DNA from 2 places in the Mesorhizobium sp. USDA 4132 genome. Region 2 is predicted to be linked to the other one. Evidence: predicted binding sites of a transcription regulator. Region 2 holds the regulator's gene; the other holds the start of a gene.

Region 1 (9,319 bases), 150 kb from region 2:
TAATGGGTCAATCCGACGAAAACGGTAGAGAAACCAAAGGGATCTTCCCGCTCGAATGAAGACTTCACTGCCTGCGCGGCAGGCCAGATGAAGAAGACGAGCGTGATAGCGAGCTGGGGCGCGAGCAGCAAATAGGGCAGCAGGCGGTTATTGAAGGTTGTTCTTTTGGTATCCACCGTTCCCTCACCACAACGTAATAAGCGAGCAAGGGAGGGCCGGCGGTAGCCGGTCCTCCCTGCGGAGATCGGAACGATCAGTTCGAGTTGGCCGCCTCGAATTCACGCAGAAGCGCATTGCCGCGCTGCACTGCGCTGTCGAGCGACTGCTTGGCGTCCTTCTTGTTGGCGAGAAGTGCCTGGAATTCCTCGTCGATGATGGTGCGGACCTGGGTAAAGTTGCCGAACCGCACGCCCTTCGAATTTTCCGAGGGAGTACCGCGAGTGATCTGCTTGATGGCGATGTCGGAGCCGGGATTCTTTTCGTAATAGCCCTGCTTCTGGCCGAGTTCGTAAGCAGCATTGGTGATCGGCAGATAACCGGTGAACTGGTGCCAATCAGCCTGGACATCCGGCTTGGAGAGATAGCTGAAGAACTTGGCTACACCCTTGTAGGTCGCCTTATCCTTGCCGTTCAGCACCCAGAGGGTGGCGCCGCCGATGATGGAGTTCTTCGGCTCCTTGATCTCATCGTCGTAATAAGGCAGCGGGGCGAAGCCCGGCGTGAAGTTCTTGGCGTTGTTGATGACCCCGGCGCGGCCTGCGGAGGAGTTCATCGTGATGGCGCATTCCTGCGAATAGAACATGGTCGCCGCCTGGTCGCCACCGACCGGGCCACCATACTTGAACAGGCCTTCGTCCTGCCATTTCTTCAGGTTTGCCCAGTGCTTGACCTGCAGAGGACCGTTGAAGGTGAATTCGGACTTCACGCCGCCGAAACCGTTCTGCAGCGTGCCGAAAGGCTTGTCATGCAGCGCCGAAAGATTTTCGGTCTGGACCCAGGTAATCCAAGCCGAGGTGAGGCCGCACTTGGCAGCGCCGGAGGAAACGATCTTCTTCGAGAACTCCTCGACTTCCTTCCAGGTCTTCGGGGCAACTTCAGGATCAAGGCCCGCCTTTTTGAAGATGTCCTTGTTGTAATACATGATCGGAGTGGAGGAATTGAAGGGCAGCGACAGGATGTTGCCCTTCGTATCGGAATAGTAGCCGGTAACCGGAGCCAGGAATGTCTTGGTGTCGAAGGGTTCGCCTTCGTCCGCCATCAGCTTGTAGACAGGATAGACGGCGCCCTTGGCAGCCATCATCGTGCCGGTGCCAACTTCGAAGACCTGGACGATAGCCGGTTGCTGGCCAGCGCGGAACGCGGCGATCGCGGCGGTCAACGTTTCCGGATAACTTCCCTTATAGACCGGAACGACTTTGTAGTCGGACTGGCTCTCGTTGAATTTCTGAGCGATTTCTTCAAGCTTCTTGCCGAGTTCGCCACCCATGGCATGCCACCAGGTGACTTCCGTCGCGGCAAACGACGACGTTGCCGACAGCGCGACCGCGAATGCGGCCATTGAGAGTTTTCTCAACATTATTATTTCCTCCACCTTGATTGGTGTCGGCCCCCAAATAGGGTCCTCCCATGACACCACCGTTACAGTTTTATGTCATTTTTCTAACAGAGCAAGGACACTTGATTTGTTCGTTAGAATGCGTCGGGAAAATGCCGCGGCAGACGCCCTGGAAGCACTGCAATAATGTCGTAGCGCTGCGAAAGCGTCGCTACATGCTTCCGCTTCGAAAGCCACAGCGCGCTTGCCGCGCGAATACGGTTCTGGGTCATGTAGCCGACTGCGTCGATGGCTTCGCTTTCGCCTCTCCGCGCCTTGACCTCGACGAATATAACAAGGTCCCCCTTGCGGGCTATAAGATCGATCTCGCCGATCTTTGTGCGATAGCGAATGGCAAGGATGCGGTATCCCTTCACAAACAGATAGAGCGCGGCGAGATACTCGGAGAGATGGCCTCTTTTATAAGCCTTCTGCCGCTCGGCCTTTCGCCGCTTCAGGCTGTTGTCATTGCGCTCCGCCGCCATCCTCGCCCTTTAACTCCAGGAGCCGCTGATAAAGTACCTTGCGGGCAAGGCCGGTGAGCCGCGCAGCCTCGGCGGCGGCTTTCGCGGCTGGCATGGAGGATGAAAGCTGGCGCAGCAGCACGTCCACCTCGACTTCGCCGGGAGGTTCCTCGGCCTCTGGCGGCGCCAGAAGCAGCACGATCTCGCCCTTCACCACACGGTCGTCGTGGTAATAGGCGGCGAGTTCCTCCAGCGTGCCGCGGCGAAACTCTTCGAAAGTCTTCGTCAATTCACGGCAGACCGCCGCGCGCCGGCCAGTTCCGAGCACTTCGGCGGCAGCGGCGAGCGTCGCGCCGATACGATGCGGCGACTCGAAGAAGATCAATGTCGCCGGCACTTTCGAAAGCTCGGCCAGCCGGTCGCGGCGGCCCTTGTCCTTGACCGGCAGGAAACCGGCGAACAGGAACGCATCGGACGGCATGCCGGAACCGACGAGCGCTGCGAGCGGCGCAGAGGCGCCGGGGATCGGCACGACCTTGTGGCCGGTCTGGATCGCCATCTGACCGAGCCGGTAACCGGGATCGGAGACCAAGGGGGTGCCGGCATCGGAGACCAGCGCCACCGATTTTCCTTCTTCCAAAGCCGCGATCAGCTTCGGCCCGACCTCGTCGGAATTGTGCTCATGGTAGGCATAGGGCCGGTTGACGATGCCGTAGCGGTCGAGCAGGACGCGGGTCACCCGGGTATCCTCGCAGGCGAGCACATCGGCGCCGGAGAGTGTCTCCAGCGCCCTCAACGTGATGTCGCCGAGATTGCCGATCGGGGTCGCGACCAGATAAAGCGCCGGCTCCAATGGCCGCGCGGCCACGAAAGTATTGGCGACGCGATAGCCGCGCTGGCTGCTCTTCAGGTCATCGGTCAAGGGGCGTCACGCACAAAAGGATGGTCATGTGCCTTTATGGGCAAGCGGACCGGCTTCGGCAAGTAAAGCCCAAGCTGTTGAGAACGCATATTTTCTGTGTGCAGCGCGTGAGACAGATGCGAAATGACTTGCTAACGCCTTGTTCACCTCTTGCTTTTCGAACGGGTTGTCTGCCATTTTGCCGGTCCACATCATCCGGCTGGCCCAAAGCCGGCAGAATATCAGGGTCCGGCCCTGCCGGATCGCCACGGTCGAAAGCGATTGCGTCCATGCGTATTACTCTTGAGCGGTCAAACCTTCTGAAGTCGCTGAACCACGTGCATCGCGTGGTGGAGCGACGGAACACCATCCCGATCCTCTCCAACGTGCTGATGCGCGCGTCCGGCGCCGGTCTCGACCTGAAAGCGACCGACCTCGACCTCGAAATCACCGAAGCCCTTCCGGCCATGGTCGAGACTGCCGGCGCCACGACCGTTCCGGCGCACCTGCTTTACGAAATCGTCCGGAAGCTGCCGGATGGTTCGGAAGTGCTGCTCGCCACCAATCCTGACGGCAGCTCGATGACGGTGCAATCCGGCCGCTCGAAATTCTCGCTGCAGTGCCTGCCGGAATCGGACTTCCCCGACCTCACCGCCGGCAGCTTCACGCATACGTTCAAGCTGAAGGCGACCGATCTGAAAATGCTGATCGACCGCACCCAGTTCGCGATCTCAACCGAGGAGACCCGCTATTACCTGAACGGCATATTCTTCCACACGATCGAAGCCGATGGGGACCTGAAGCTTCGCGCAGTCGCAACCGATGGTCACCGCCTGGCCCGCGCCGATGTGAAGGCGCCATCGGGTTCCGAAGGCATGCCGGGCATCATCATTCCCCGCAAGACGGTCGGCGAACTCCAGAAACTGGTCGATGATCCGGAATCGGTGGTCACGGTCGAGGTTTCGGACGCCAAGATCCGGGTCACGATTGGCTCGATCGTCATGACCTCCAAGCTGATCGACGGCACGTTCCCGGATTACCAGCGCGTCATCCCGACAGGCAATGACAAGGAAATGCGCGTCGATTGCCAGAGCTTTACCAGGGCTGTCGACCGCGTCTCGACCATTTCCTCCGAGCGTGGCCGTGCCGTAAAGCTGTCGCTGACCGACGGCCAGCTGATGCTGACGGTCAATAATCCGGATTCGGGCAGCGCCACGGAAGAGGTTGCAGTCGGTTACGATAACGATCCGATGGAAATTGGCTTCAATGCCAAATACCTGCTCGACATTACCGCCCAACTTTCGGGCGACGACGCGATCTTCATGCTGGCGGATGCCGGTTCTCCGACATTGGTACGAGACACCGCGGGCGACGACGCGCTTTATGTCTTGATGCCGATGCGCGTTTAACATCATCAAGGCGACCGGAAATTCCGGCCGCCTTTTTCATACGGTTTTCCCAGGTGCGACATTTTTCCTTGCTTTTGCGGCATTGGCGTTCCACATGGGGCAAAAGGGAGAGGATAAAAAAATGGAACTGCGCTTGAAGGAGCGGCTTGGCCGCAAGTTCGATGATGAGATCCGGTTCTTCAAAGGCTGGATCGATGGCCCGAAACGGGTCGGCGCGATCTGCCCCACCTCCTCCGTCACCGCCAAACGCATGGCAAGCGTCATCGACACGGCCTCCGGCCTGCCTGTCCTCGAACTCGGGCCCGGCACCGGCATCATCACCAAGGCGATCCTGAAGCACGGTATCTCGCCGGAAAACCTGGTCTCGATCGAATATTCGACCGATTTCTTCCAGCATCTCGTCCGCACCTATCCGGGCGTCAAGTTCGTCAATGGCGACGCTTTCGATCTCAGCCGCACTCTCGGCGCCTTGAAGGACACGACATTCGACAGCGTCATTTCGGCAATCCCGCTTTTGAGCTTCCCGATGGAGCGCCGCATCGCGCTGCTCGAAGACCTGCTCGACCGCATCCCGGCTGGCCGGCCGGTAATGCAGATCACCTATGGCCCCGTCTCGCCGATCATCGCCCAGCCCGACCGCTACCGGATCAAACATTACGATTTCGTCGTCCGCAATATTCCGCCGGCGCAGCTCTGGACCTATAGTCGCGGCTGACCATGGCATTCGGCCTCTACATCACCCATCCGCAGGTCCGCATCGATGCGAACGTGCCGGTGCCTCGGTGGGGGCTCTCCGACGTTGGCGCCGCCCGCGCTCGCGCGGCCGCCCAATCCGAATGGGCAAGGAAACTCGGCCGGATCATCTCCAGCGACGAGGTGAAGGCGATCGAGACTGCCGAAATCCTCAGCCTCGCCTCGGGCATTTCGATCGAGATCGCCGAGGACACCCATGAGAACGATCGCTCGGCGACAGGCTTTCTGCCGCCGCCGCAGTTCGAGGATGCGGCCAACTGGTTTTTCGCCCATCCGGAAGAGAGCTTCAAAGGCTGGGAGCGCGCCGTGGACGCCCAGAGCCGCATCCTCTCGGCGGTCACCAGAACTCTTGCGGATCACGACCCGAGCACGCCGATCGCCTTCGTCGGTCATGGCGGCGTTGGTACGCTGTTGAAATGCCACCTCACCGGCTCGCCGATCGCTCGCGACCGGGACCAACCGGGCGGCGGGGGAAATCTCTTCTGCTTCACCCTTGCGGATCGGACGCTCTCATGCGACTGGACGCCCATCGAAAAATGGGAAGGGTTCCAGGCATGACAGCTCATGATCGCCTCATCGTAGGCCTCGACATTCCGACCATCAGCGAAGCCGAAAAGATGGTCTCCACGCTCGGTGACACCGTTTCCTTCTACAAGATAGGCTATCAGCTCGTATTTGCCGGCGGTCTCGAACTTGCACGCGATCTGGCAGAGGATGGCAAAAAAGTCTTCCTCGACATGAAACTGCTCGACATCGACAACACGGTCGCGAAGGGCGTCGAGAACATCGTCAAGATGGGCATGACCATGCTCACCCTGCACGCCTATCCGAAGGCGATGCGCGCCGCGGTCGAGGCGGCCAGGGGTTCGGACCTCTGCCTGCTCGCGGTCACCGTCCTGACCTCGATGGACGAAACGGACCTCGTCGATGCCGGTTACGAATACGATCCGCACACGCTGGTTCTGCGACGCTCCGAACAGGCGCTGGCTGCCGGCATGGGCGGTATCGTCTGCTCGGCCGAAGAGTCGGCTGCGGTTCGCAAGATTGTCGGCCCTGATCTGGCGATCGTCACGCCCGGCATCCGCCCTGCGGGTTCGGAAGCGGGTGACCAGAAGCGAGTGATGACGCCGGCCGACGCATTGCGCGCCGGATCGAGCCATCTGGTCGTCGCCCGCCCGATCGTCAAGGCGCCGGATCCGAAGGCGGCGGCGCAAGCCATCCTCGCCGAGATGCAGGGCGTGCTCTGATAATCCTTCGTTGCCGGAGAGATATCCTGCCGGTCGCGATCCGGGATGAGTCCCGGTGGCCGCCGGACATGTACGCAACGCCCGCCATATTGACTCGCCCGGGAATTTGCCGGAAGTCGTCCTAACCGAAAACACGCTGGAGGAGATACCATGGCCAAGGGATATTGGGTCGCTCGCGTCGATGTTCGCGACGCGGAACGCTACAAGGATTATATCGCAGCGGCCACGCCCGCCTTCGAGAAATACGGCGCCAATTTCCTTGCCCGCGGCGGCGCGATGGCAGCGATGGAAGGCAAATCCCGCGCCCGCAACGTCATCATCGAGTTCCCGTCGATGCAGGCTGCCATCGACTGCTACAATTCGCCCGAATATGCGATCGCCATCAAGATCCGCCAGGAAGTGGCGGATGGCGAAATCGTCGTCCTCGACGGCCTTTAGGAACCGGTTATCGCGAGCGGTGCGGCAGTGGAGACACTTCCACCCGTGCCGCGATTCGGTTAAACAGCACTCATCTCGTCCCACAGGCTCCCGGAGCACGCCATGACCATCAACAACCTTCCGCCGCTCGTCACCGTTTTCGGAGGATCGGGCTTCGTCGGCAGGCATGTGGTGCGTACGCTTGCCAAACGCGGTTATCGCGTCCGGGTCGCCGTTCGCCGTCCGGATCTTGCCGGTTTCCTGCTGCCCGCCGGTTATGTCGGGCAGATCTCGCTGGTCCAGGCGAACCTGCGCTACCGCCAATCGGTCCTGAAGGCCGCCGAAGGCGCTTCGCATGTGGTCAACTGCGTCGGCATCATGTTCGAGAGCGGCCGCAACACGTTCGATGCGGTCCAGGATTTCGGCGCTCGCGCGGTTGCCGATGCGGCACGTGCTGCCGGCGCCAGACTTACCCATATTTCCGCGATCGGCGCCGATGCCAATTCGCAATCGTCGTACGCCCGCAGCAAGGGCCGCGCCGAAGCGACTATCTTCTCAACGCTGCCGGATGCCGTGATCCTGCGGCCGTCGATCATGTTCGGCCCGGAAGACAGCTTCTTCAACAAGTTCGCCTCGATGGCCCGCACCTTCCCTGCGCTACCGCTGATCGGCGGCGGCAAAACGAAGTTCCAGCCGGTTTATGTGGAGGACGTCGCCGAAACCGTCGCCCGCTCCGTCGACGGCACGATCGCGTCCGGCAAGATCTATGAACTCGGCGGCGGCGAGGTCATGACCTTCCGCCAATGTCTCGAAACGATGCTGCGCGTCACCAATCGCACCAATGCGCTCGTCTCGCTGCCCTTCGGCATCGCATCGCTGATCGGCAGCATCGCGTCGTTGATCCCTTTCGTCCAGCCGCCGATCACCAGTGACCAAGTGAAGCTCCTGAAGATCGACAATGTCGTTTCCGATACGGCCGCCACGGAAGGCCGCACACTGCAGGGAATAGGCATCCGCCCGACGCTCGCGTCCTCTATCTTGCCATCTTACCTTGTGCAGTATCGCCCGCAGGGCCAGTACACAGGCTCTGGCCGCGCGGCCTGATATCATTAACCATATCCAGCAATTTGTTTCGCTTCGACATTCCGGTCGTGCCCGCTGAAAAATCGGGCACCCCTTTGTTGTCGCTCATGTTTCGGGCAAGGATAGTGGCACAAAGGTCGCAGTGGCCGAAGCAGTCGCGTTAACGGCCGGTTCAGCAAAATCCTTTATTGAATTCTTCTAATCCAACCCATAAATCCTCCCTCACCAAACAAGCGGCGCAACCGTGACGATAAAATCTTCCATCGAAAGGCATTCCTCCATGGGCAAGCCCATCGCCCTCTTTTTTGCATGCGCAGCGCTGATCATCCTCGCGGGCTCGTTCATGGCTCCGACGACGGGCGCAGCCGGCAAGAGCGAATGCACGCCCGCATACGGTGTCGATCCGTGCAGCACGGCATCCATTCATCACTAAGCATCGACAAAACAGAAAGGCCGCTCCTTAGCAGCCTTTTTGTTTCATGAAGAATTGAGCGCCCTTCACTTTAGCAGTGCAGGGCGCAGGGCAGTCTCGGCCGGCGCGACGGCGCTTGAGACCACGGCACTCTGTTCACCGCGTTGCGGGACAGATCCCAGGGCGATCAGGCCGAGCAACAAAAATCCGAGAACGATTCTATAGATCGCGAAGATGGTGAAGCGGTTGCTGCGGATATAGGTCAGCAGCCATTTCACGGCGATGAAGGCGACGATCGTCGACACGACGAAAGCCACGCCGAGCGAGGTCCAATCCTCATGAGCGGCGCTGCCGTCCTTGAGCGTCTTCAGCAGCTCGTAGCCGCTGGCCGCATACATGGTCGGAATGCCGACGAGAAAGGCAAACTCGGTGGCCGCGGCCCGGCTTCCGGTACCAGCCAGCATGGCGATGAAGATCGTGGCACCCGAACGCGACGTGCCGGGAAAGACGCCCGCAACCACCTGCGCAATGCCAACCAGGATCGCGACGAGCCAGGTTATCTGCGTGGAAGCCGGCCTGCGTGCAGCGGCCCATTCCGCAAAGATCATCCAGATGCCGCCGATGATGAGTGCCCAGGCAATCGGTGCCGCGTCCTCGGGAAGCGCGAAACCGAGCTTCTTGACGATCAGGCCGAGAGCCGCCGTGATCAGGAAGGCAACGATCAGCTTGGCGGCATAGTCGCGATTTGCCGGCTCCCGCCAGCCGAGCAACAGGTTAAGCAGGCGACGCCAGTAGATGATGGTTACCGCGATGATGGCGCCGGCCTGGATGACGATATTGAACGTATCAGACCGGTGACCCAGCCATTGTTCCGCGATGATGAGATGGCCGGTGCTGGAGATCGGCAAAAACTCGGTAATACCCTCGATCACACCGAGAACGAGGGCGCTGATAATCGACTGATCAGCCATTCTTAATCCTTTGTTGAGCAGATAAGGACAGTTTTAAGCAGTTTATGAGCCGTTGCTTGTGTTGGACC
Region 2 (9,319 bases):
ACCGACGTCATCGCCAAGGAAATCGCTGACAAGGCTGCCCAGGCCAAAGCCTGCGTTGCTGTTCGCAAGGACGGCGTTGCCGTGGACATCGACGGCGACTACACCGAGACCCTCGCTCGTATCGCTGCCAACAAGACCGGCGTCGGTGTGTTCGGCCTCGCTTTCTACGAAAACAATGCCGACAAGCTGAAGGTCGCCACCATGCGCGGCATCAAGCCGACCTCGGCCACCATCGCCGACGGTACCTACCCGGTTTCCCGTCCGCTGTTCTTCTACGTGAAGAAGGCTCACCTGGGCGTCGTTCCGGGCCTCAAGGAATACGTCGAGTTCTTCCTTTCCGACGACATGATCGGCCCTGACTCGCCGCTCATCGAGTACGGCCTGGTTGCTGCTCCTGACGCACAGCGCGAACAGGGCCGCAAGGACTTTGCCGCTGGCAAGACCATGTAATCCAAAGACCGGCGCCGCTTTTGGCGGCGCCGTTTTCTCTTCCGATCGATGGCCTTTGCATCGGCGGAATCGTCGGTTTTGTGGCGATGGTGTTGCGCAGGGCGCGATGGCGAATGCGATCGGTTCCGATGAACGGAGCTGGGCGGTGATGGGTTGCCGCCGAAAGCGGTACGCCGGGGGATTATGATGAACACATCACTAATATTATTGATTTTGGCAATAATCGGCATAGCCGGTTACGTCACTGGTGCCCGGTATTCAATGGCACTGGTCGGAGGGATTTCCTCCAAACTTCATTCACGGCCCGGATATTACGGTTCTTTTGTCGCTGTCTGGGCGATCCTGCCGGCCGTCGTCATTCTCTTTGTCTGGCTGGTCGCCAGCCCGATCTATATCAGCTCCTCGGTCCGCGGTGCGTTTCCTGAAGAGGTGAAAACCCAATCGCAGGCCGAGCAGGGCCTGAGCTACGGCATGATCACTTCGATCGCCCGAGGCATGAATGCGCTGACCGGCGACGAGATTGCCCGCGTCGAGAATAATCCGGTCGAGCTGCGTGCTGCGCTTGGGGCCAAGGGCGTTCCGCTTGCGGGCGATCCCCAGCCCTTCATGGTCAAGGCCGCCGCTGTCCTGAACAGGATGACCTTCGTCAGCCGCATCCTCATGACGATCGTCGTATTGGCGGCTTCCGTCGGCGGGGCGTTCTTCGCCTATCGTCAGATTGCGCCGCGCTTCCGCGCCCGCAACCGAGTGGAAAAGGTGGTTCTCGGCAGCCTCGTCGTCGCCTCCTCGATCGCCATTCTGACCACGATCGGCATCGTCGCCTCGATGCTGACCGAAGCGGCCCACTTCTTCACCGCTATTCCCGCCTGGGAATTCTTCTTCGGCACGGTATGGGATCCGCGTTTTGCTGCTGCCGGTTCTGGCGGCTCCGAAGGTCAGTTCGGCCTTATTCCGCTGCTGCTCGGTACGCTCTATATCGGTTTCGTCGCGATGCTCTTTGCGGTTCCGATCGGTCTCTTTTCGGCAATCTACATGTCGGAATACGCCTCGCCGAAGGTCCGCTCGGTTGCGAAGCCTTTGCTCGAAGTGCTCGCCGGCATTCCGACCATCGTCTACGGCTTCTTCGCCTTGACGACCGTCGGACCGTTCCTGCGCGATATCTCTTCGCAGCTGAACGGCCTCGTCACCGGCGACTATGCCAACTTCATTCAGGCACAGAGCGTTCTGACCGCCGGCTTCGTCATGGGCATCATGCTGATCCCCTACGTCTCCTCGCTGTCCGACGATATCATCACGGCGGTGCCGCGTGCCCTGCGTGACGGCTCGCTCGGCCTCGGCGCCACCCGTTCGGAAACCATCAAGAAGGTCGTCCTGCCGGCCGCTCTGCCGGGCATCGTCGGCGCGCTCCTGATGACCGCATCGCGCGCCGTCGGCGAGACGATGATCGTCGTGCTTGCGGCCGGTGTTGCCGCCCGCCTGCAGATCAACCCTTTCGAGCCAATGACGACCGTGACCGTCAAGATCGTCAATCAGCTGACGGGTGACCTTGAGTTCACCTCGCCGCAGACCCTGGTTGCCTTCGCGCTGGGCATCACGCTTTTCGCCATCACGCTTTGCCTCAACATCTACGCGCTTTATATCGTGCGCAAATACCGGGAGCAGTACGAATGACCGATGTGGTTTCTCCCGCCGCCGGCATCTCCAGGGCCAAGTCCGTCCGTCGCGATATCGGCATCAAGCGCCGTTACGCCGCCGAGCGTCGCTTCCGTGCCTATGGCATCGCCGCGCTTTCCTTCGGCATCATCTTCCTGATGCTTCTCCTGTGGTCGGTGGTCTCCAAGGGTTACACCGCCTTCCAGCAGACCATGATCACCATGCCGGTCGAGTTCTCGCAGCAGATCATCGACCCGCAGAACGAACGTGCCACCAATCCGCAGAAGCTGATGACGGCCAACTATCCGGTCGTCGCCCGCAATGCTCTCGCCAAGCTGCTTAACGTCAGCGTCGATGACCGTGTCGCGGCCCGCGCGGTCGGCCAGATGCTGTCGGATGGTGTCCGCGTTCAGCTGCGTGACCTGGTCATCGCCAATCCGGCGATCATCGGCACGACGCAGACGGTAAGACTGCTTGCTTCCGGCGATATCGACTCGGCCTACAAGGGCCAGATCGACCTCGACGTCAGCCAGGAAAACCGCAAGATCAACGACCAGCAGCTCGGCTGGATGAAGCAGCTCTCTGACAGCGGAGCCCTTGCCAAGCACTTCAACGGCGGCATTTTCGTCAACGGCGCATCGAGCCGTCCGGAAGCAGCCGGTGTCGGCGTCGCGCTCATCGGCTCGTTCTACATGATGCTGATCGTGCTTGTCCTGGCGCTACCGATCGGCGTCGCCGCTTCGATCTATCTCGAGGAATTTGCCCCGAAGAACAAGTTCACCGATCTGATCGAGGTGAACATCAACAATCTCGCGGCCGTTCCCTCGATCGTCTACGGTCTGCTAGGTCTGGCGGTGTTCGTCAACTTCATGGGCCTGCCGCGCTCGGCCTCCTTCGTTGGTGGTCTGGTGCTCACCCTCATGACGCTGCCGACGATCATCATCGCGACCCGCGCGGCACTGAAGGCAGTGCCGCCATCGATCCGTGCTGCCGCCCTCGGGCTCGGCGCCTCGAAGATGCAGACGATCTTCCACCATGTCTTGCCGCTTGCCATGCCGGGCATCCTGACCGGCACCATCATCGGCCTCGCCCATGCCCTTGGCGAAACCGCACCGCTGCTCCTGATCGGCATGGTGGCCTTCGTCGCCAACTATCCGACCACGCCGCTCGACCCGTCGACGGCGCTACCGGTCCAGATCTACATGTGGGCGAACGAAGCTGAGCGCGCGTTCGTCGAGCGTACCTCGGGAGCAATCATCATCCTGCTCCTGTTTCTCATCCTAATGAATGTTGGCGCAATTCTCTTGCGGCGTCGCTTCGAGCGGCGCTGGTAGAAGGAGTATGACAATGAATATGATGTCAGAATCGGCAGTAGAAAAGGCGCTGGACCAGAAGATGAGCGATGCTTCCCACAAGATGATCGGTAAGGACGTTTCGGTTTATTACGGCGAAAAGCGTGCGCTTTTCGACGTGAACCTCAACGTCCGCGAAAACACTGTGACGGCTCTCATCGGTCCTTCCGGTTGCGGCAAGTCCACCTTCCTGCGCTGCCTCAACCGCATGAACGACACGATCGAGAATTGCCGCGTCACCGGCAAGATCACCCTCGACACGGACGATATCTACGACAATAACATCGACGTCGTGGAACTTCGCGCCCGCGTCGGCATGGTTTTCCAGAAGCCGAATCCGTTCCCGAAGACCATCTACGAGAACATTTCCTACGGTCCGCGCATCCACGGCCTTTCCAAGAACAAGGCCGACATGGATCAGATCGTCGAGGCGAGCCTGCAGCGCGCCGGCCTCTGGACCGAAGTCAAGGATCGCCTGCATGAATCCGGCACCGGTCTCTCCGGCGGTCAGCAGCAGCGTCTGTGCATCGCCCGCGCGATCGCCGTGTCGCCCGAAGTCATCCTCATGGACGAACCATGCTCGGCTCTCGATCCGATCGCGACCGCCAAGGTAGAAGAGCTCATCCATGAACTTCGTGCCAACTACACGATCGTCATCGTGACGCACTCGATGCAGCAGGCTGCCCGCGTCTCGCAGCGCACCGCCATGTTCCATCTCGGCCAGCTCGTCGAGGAGAACGACACCGACAAGATGTTCACCAATCCCGACGACCAGCGCACCCAGGATTACATCATGGGCCGTTTCGGCTGACCCAGCCGACTGTGCCGCCTGAAAATCAATTTTGAGGACTAGAAGATGGCATCGACCCATATCCTGTCGGCTTATGACGACGAACTGAAATACCTGAGCCGCCGTATCTCCGAAATGGGCGGCCTCGCCGAGCAGATGTGCTCGGACGCCGTGCGCGCGCTGGTCAATTCCGACGCCGCACTCGCCCAGAAGGTCATCTCCGACGACGTGATCCTCGATCACGCCGAGCGCGAGATCGGCGACAAGGCGATCATCACGATCGCCCGCCGCCAGCCGGTTGCGGCCGACCTTCGCGAGATCGTCGGTTCGCTGCGCATCGCCTCTGATCTGGAGCGCGTCGGCGACCTTGGCAAGAACACCGCCAAGCGCGTCATCGCGGTTCAGGGCACCGGCGTGCCACGCAAGCTCGCTCGCGGCCTGGAGCATCTCTCCGATCTCGCCCTCGTGCAGCTCAAGGACGTCCTCGACGTCTATTCGACGCGTTCGGCGGAGAAGGCCGAGGCGATCCGCAGCCGCGACGAGGAAATCGACGCGATGTACACCTCGCTGTTCCGCGAGCTCCTCACCTACATGATGGAGGATCCGCGCAACATCACCACCTGCACGCATCTGCTGTTCTGCGCCAAGAACATCGAGCGCATCGGCGACCACGCCACCAACATCGCCGAGACCATCTACTACATGACGACCGGTGCCCAGCCGGAAGGCGATCGTCCGAAGGACGACTCGTCGAACACGCTCGGCGCGATCACCGAATAGAACTGACGGAGCAGACCAAGAATGCTGCCGAAAATTGCTGTCGTAGAAGACGAAGAAGCGCTGAGCGTGCTTCTTCGTTACAATCTGGAAGCCGAGGGTTATGAGGTCGATACCGTTTTGCGGGGCGACGAAGCCGAAATTCGGCTTCAGGAGCGGGTACCGGACCTCCTGATCCTGGACTGGATGCTGCCCGGCGTTTCCGGCATCGAACTCTGCCGCCGGCTGCGCATGCGCCCGGAAACGGAGCGCTTGCCGATCATCATGCTGACGGCCCGCGGCGAGGAGAGCGAACGTGTTCGCGGCCTCGCCACCGGCGCCGACGACTATGTCGTGAAGCCCTTCTCGACGCCTGAACTGATGGCCCGCGTCAAGGCGATGCTTCGCCGCGCCCGTCCCGAAGTGCTCTCCAGCGTGCTCCGTTGCGGCGATATCGAACTCGACCGGGAAACTCATCGCGTTCACCGCAAGAGCCGCGAAGTGCGCCTGGGCCCGACCGAATTCCGCCTGCTGGAATTCCTGATGGCGTCGCCCGGCCGCGTCTTTTCGCGGTCGCAGCTTCTGGACGGCGTCTGGGGTCACGACATCTATGTCGACGAGCGCACCGTCGACGTGCATGTCGGGCGTCTCAGGAAGGCGCTCAACTTCTCCAATATGCAGGATGTCATCCGCACCGTCCGCGGCGCGGGTTATTCAATGGAATCCTGAGAGGCGGCTTTAAGCCGCCTCGGTCTGCCGCTGCCATTCCGGCAACGGAAAGATCCTGTCGTAGGCCCAGTTGAAGAAGAAGGCATAGACCACGTAGAAGACCGCGAACGACACGTCCATCGTCAGCGCATGGGCGAGGCTGATGCCGAGATACCAGGCGATCAGCGGCAGAAGCGCGATCAGCAGTCCAAGTTCGAACAGCACCGCATGCGCCACGCGTATGGCGGTGTTTTTCTGCGTGCCGCCGGTAAAGCGCTGCATCAGGTGGTCGAAGCCGAGATTGTACAGATAGTTCCAGCCAGTGGCGATCGTCGCGCTGCCGATGCCGACCACGCCGATATCGGCGGCCGGCATGCCGAAGGCGAAGGAGCCGAGTGGTGTGATGAGAGCGAGCCCGATCAGTTCGAAGCTGATGGCATGGCGGATACGGTCGCGTGTCGAGCGCATGATGACCTCCTGGGATGCTTTCCGGGCCGTCCCGGAGTTTCTGCCCGAATGGGGGAGGTCGTCCTCGCTGTCTTTCAGATAGGCGCAATGCCGATCCGGAGCAAGGCTCGGCCGGCATATCTGCCATGCACAACAAAAAAGCGGGCCTTGAGCCCGCCTTCGATTTTTGCCCTCGTGTCGCGCCGCCGCTCAGACCCGTGCGGCAACCTTGCGGCGCTCGTTGACCGGCTGGTAGGCGAGCTTTGCGTGATAACCGCAATAGGGCGATGCATCCGGGGATTCACAGCCGCAGAAGTGGAAGTCTTCCTTAAGCGGGTCGCCGACCGGCCACTTGCAGGTGCGCTCGGTGAGTTCCGTCAATGCAAGGCGACGGGAGATCGGCACGACCACGTTGGAGGCCGGACGGTATTCCATCTCCTGGTAGGGTTCGATCTCGATCTCTTCCTTGACCATCGTCGCGCCGACGGCGCGGGTAACGGTCCGGGTCGTGACGCGCGACGCATAGTTCGGAGCCCGCGGCGCCGATGTCGTCCGCTTGGCAGCCGATGCGCGACCGGTCGCAACCGTGCCGCCGGCTTTCGCCCGGCCCGGCAGGCAGAGGCGATGCACCTTGCCGATCACGGCATTGCGGCTTACGCCTCCCAGTTGTGCAGCAATCTGGCTGGCACTCAGGCCCTCCGACCACAATCTTTTGAGCTTCTCGACACGCTCGTCTGTCCAGTTCATGCCCGTTCTCCGCCTTTGAACGCCGCTGGCATGCAGAATCCGTCCACCTTTACTGTGAAAATCATTTCACAGCACCCACTATATCTATGCTTGAGGTGACTAGTTCCGCCGCATGCAGTCTAGTAATTGATCTTTAACCTAGTGTGAGGCTGACTCCGTGGCAAGAGTCGGAGGAATCTGCGGGATTCGATTTCGTGGTTTTCCCCAACTTGCTGTGATGGAGAGTCTTTTTTGTCACAGAAGCCAGCGCCTGTCGGTTTCCGGTCGTAACGCGCCTAAAACACCGAGCTTTGTTGACATTGACGGCCTAAACCCCGATAGTGCCCCCGCCGCCCAGTGGGCGGCATTTTTGGTTTTTCTGGCCGGTTTTGTCGGCCTTTTTTGACTGCCTAGAGGAGTGATGTCGCCATGGCTGAAGCCGCGCTTTTCGACACGTTTGCCCGGGCTCCGCTGCGTTTTGAACGCGGCGAGGGCGTATGGCTTGTGACGGAAAGTGGAGAGCGATATCTCGACTTCGGCGCGGGCATCGCCGTCAATTCGCTCGGTTATGGCCACCCGCATCTCGTCGGCGCGCTGAAGGCGCAGGCCGACAAGGTCTGGCACACGTCCAACCTCTTCGAGCAGCCCGGCCAGGAGACGCTGTCGCGCCGCCTCGCCGACAACTCTTTCGCGGATAAGGTGTTTTTCACCAATTCCGGTGCGGAGGCGCTCGAATGCGCCATCAAGACCGCGCGCCGCTACCAGTTCGTGAAGGGCCATCCGGAACGCTTCCACATCGTCACCTTCGAGGGCGCCTTCCATGGCCGCACGTTGGCGACCATCGCTGCGGGCGGCCAGGCGAAATATCTCGAAGGTTTCGGCCCCAAGGTCGAAGGCTTCGATCAGGTGCCGTTCGGCGATATGGACGCTTTGAAGGCTGCGATCACCGATGCGACCGCGGCGATCCTCATCGAGCCGATCCAGGGCGAGGGCGGCATCCGGCCGGTTCCAAAGGAATTCTTGGCTGCGCTGCGGCAGATCTGCGACGACAACGGCCTGCTGTTGATCTTCGACGAGGTCCAGACCGGCGTCGGCCGCACCGGCAAACTGTTCGCCTATGAATGGACGGGCGTTTCGCCCGACATCATGGCGCTCGCCAAGGGCATCGGCGGCGGGTTCCCGCTCGGGGCCTGCCTTGCCACGGCGGAAGCTGCGTCCGGTATGACAGCCGGCACCCACGGCACCACCTACGGCGGCAACCCTCTGGCCATGGCGGTCGGCAATGCCGTGCTCGACGTGATCCTGGGGGATGGCTTCCTGGAAAATGTCCGCGACGTCACGTTGGTCTTGCGGCAGGGGCTCGCCAGCCTCAAGGATCGCTTCCCCAACGTCATCGAGGATATCCGCGGCGAAGGCCTGCTGCTCGGCGTGAAGGCAAAGGTGCCGGCGGGCGACCTGGTTGCTGCCATGCGGGGTGAACACATGCTGGCCGTTCCGGCCGGTGACAACGTGGTGCGTCTCCTGCCACCGCTCACAGTCACAGCGGAGGAAGCCCGCGAGGGTCTCTCCCGCATCGAGAAAGCGGCGGAAAAGCTCTCCGCCTCGGAAATGAAGAAATCGGCCTGAGCGGGCAAAAAGGGGGATGCCGTTGTAGGTTTCCCGCGTCACAGGGAACATCACATGGCATCTCCCAAGCATTTCCTCGATCTTTCCGCCGTTTCCCCGGCTGATCTGCGCAGCATTCTCGACGACGCGAAGACCCGCAAGCAGGCTACCAAGGCCGGCACGGCGGAAAAGCCGCTAGCCGGCAAGATGCTGGCGATGATCTTTGAAAAACCTTCCACCCGCACCCGCGTATCCTTCGATGTCGGCATGCGCCAGCTCGGCGGCGAGACGCTGTTCCTGTCGGGTACCGAAATGCAGCTCGGTCGCGCCGAGACGATCGGTGACACCGCCAAGGTTCTGTCGCGTTACGTCGACGCCATCATGATCCGCACCACGGATCACGCCCGTATGCTGGAGCTTGCCGAACACGCGACCGTACCGGTCATCAATGCCCTGACCGACGACACGCATCCCTGCCAGATCATGGCGGACATCATGACTTTCGAAGAGCATCGCGGGCCGATCGCCGGCAAGACGGTTGCCTGGACCGGCGACGGCAATAACGTGCTGCATTCCTTCGTCGAAGGTGCTGCCCGTTTCGGCTATCGCATGAACATGGCGGTGCCGATGGGGTCGGAACCTGCCGACAAGTTTCTCAACTGGGCGCGCAACAACGGTGGCAACATCATGCTTTGCCATGATGCCGAAAAGGCGGTCGCCGGCGCCGATTGCGTCGTCACCGACACCTGGGTCTCGATGAACCAGGAGCACAAGGCGCGCGGCCACAACGTCTTCCAGCCCTTCCAGGTCAATGCCGACCTGATGAAGCGGG

Evidence for each region. The regulator PhoB, encoded in region 2, activates phosphate uptake and scavenging genes when phosphate is short. The targets are predictions, from matches to a motif close to TGTCATNNANCTGTCAT.
Region 1: ugpB (sn-glycerol-3-phosphate ABC transporter substrate-binding protein UgpB) is a predicted target of PhoB. The motif match lies at 1,638-1,654, and genes of this name have one in related genera.

The regions. Positions count from the first base shown of each region.
Region 1 is NZ_JBWCCP010000001.1:436,884-446,202, reverse strand. Features, by position in the region: gene ugpA (sn-glycerol-3-phosphate ABC transporter permease UgpA) at 1-176, opposite strand, end outside; gene ugpB (sn-glycerol-3-phosphate ABC transporter substrate-binding protein UgpB) at 254-1,576, opposite strand; gene ACZ9IU_RS02270 (YraN family protein) at 1,690-2,079, opposite strand; gene rsmI (16S rRNA (cytidine(1402)-2'-O)-methyltransferase) at 2,060-2,980, opposite strand; gene ACZ9IU_RS02260 (hypothetical protein) at 3,005-3,157, opposite strand; gene dnaN (DNA polymerase III subunit beta) at 3,250-4,368, shown strand; gene pmtA (phospholipid N-methyltransferase PmtA) at 4,490-5,083, shown strand; gene ACZ9IU_RS02245 (histidine phosphatase family protein) at 5,086-5,679, shown strand; gene pyrF (orotidine-5'-phosphate decarboxylase) at 5,676-6,368, shown strand; gene ACZ9IU_RS02235 (DUF1330 domain-containing protein) at 6,519-6,806, shown strand; gene ACZ9IU_RS02230 (complex I NDUFA9 subunit family protein) at 6,909-7,889, shown strand; gene ACZ9IU_RS02225 (hypothetical protein) at 8,149-8,301, shown strand; partial or broken gene ACZ9IU_RS02220 (undecaprenyl-diphosphate phosphatase) at 8,451-9,251, opposite strand.
Region 2 is NZ_JBWCCP010000001.1:585,370-594,688, forward strand. Features, by position in the region: gene ACZ9IU_RS02980 (substrate-binding domain-containing protein) at 1-450, shown strand, start outside; gene pstC (phosphate ABC transporter permease subunit PstC) at 637-2,121, shown strand; gene pstA (phosphate ABC transporter permease PstA) at 2,118-3,437, shown strand; gene pstB (phosphate ABC transporter ATP-binding protein PstB) at 3,451-4,266, shown strand; gene phoU (phosphate signaling complex protein PhoU) at 4,312-5,025, shown strand; gene phoB (phosphate regulon transcriptional regulator PhoB) at 5,047-5,730, shown strand; gene ACZ9IU_RS03010 (PACE efflux transporter) at 5,740-6,177, opposite strand; gene ACZ9IU_RS03015 (GcrA family cell cycle regulator) at 6,367-6,903, opposite strand; gene ACZ9IU_RS03020 (aspartate aminotransferase family protein) at 7,312-8,508, shown strand; gene argF (ornithine carbamoyltransferase) at 8,563-9,319, shown strand, end outside.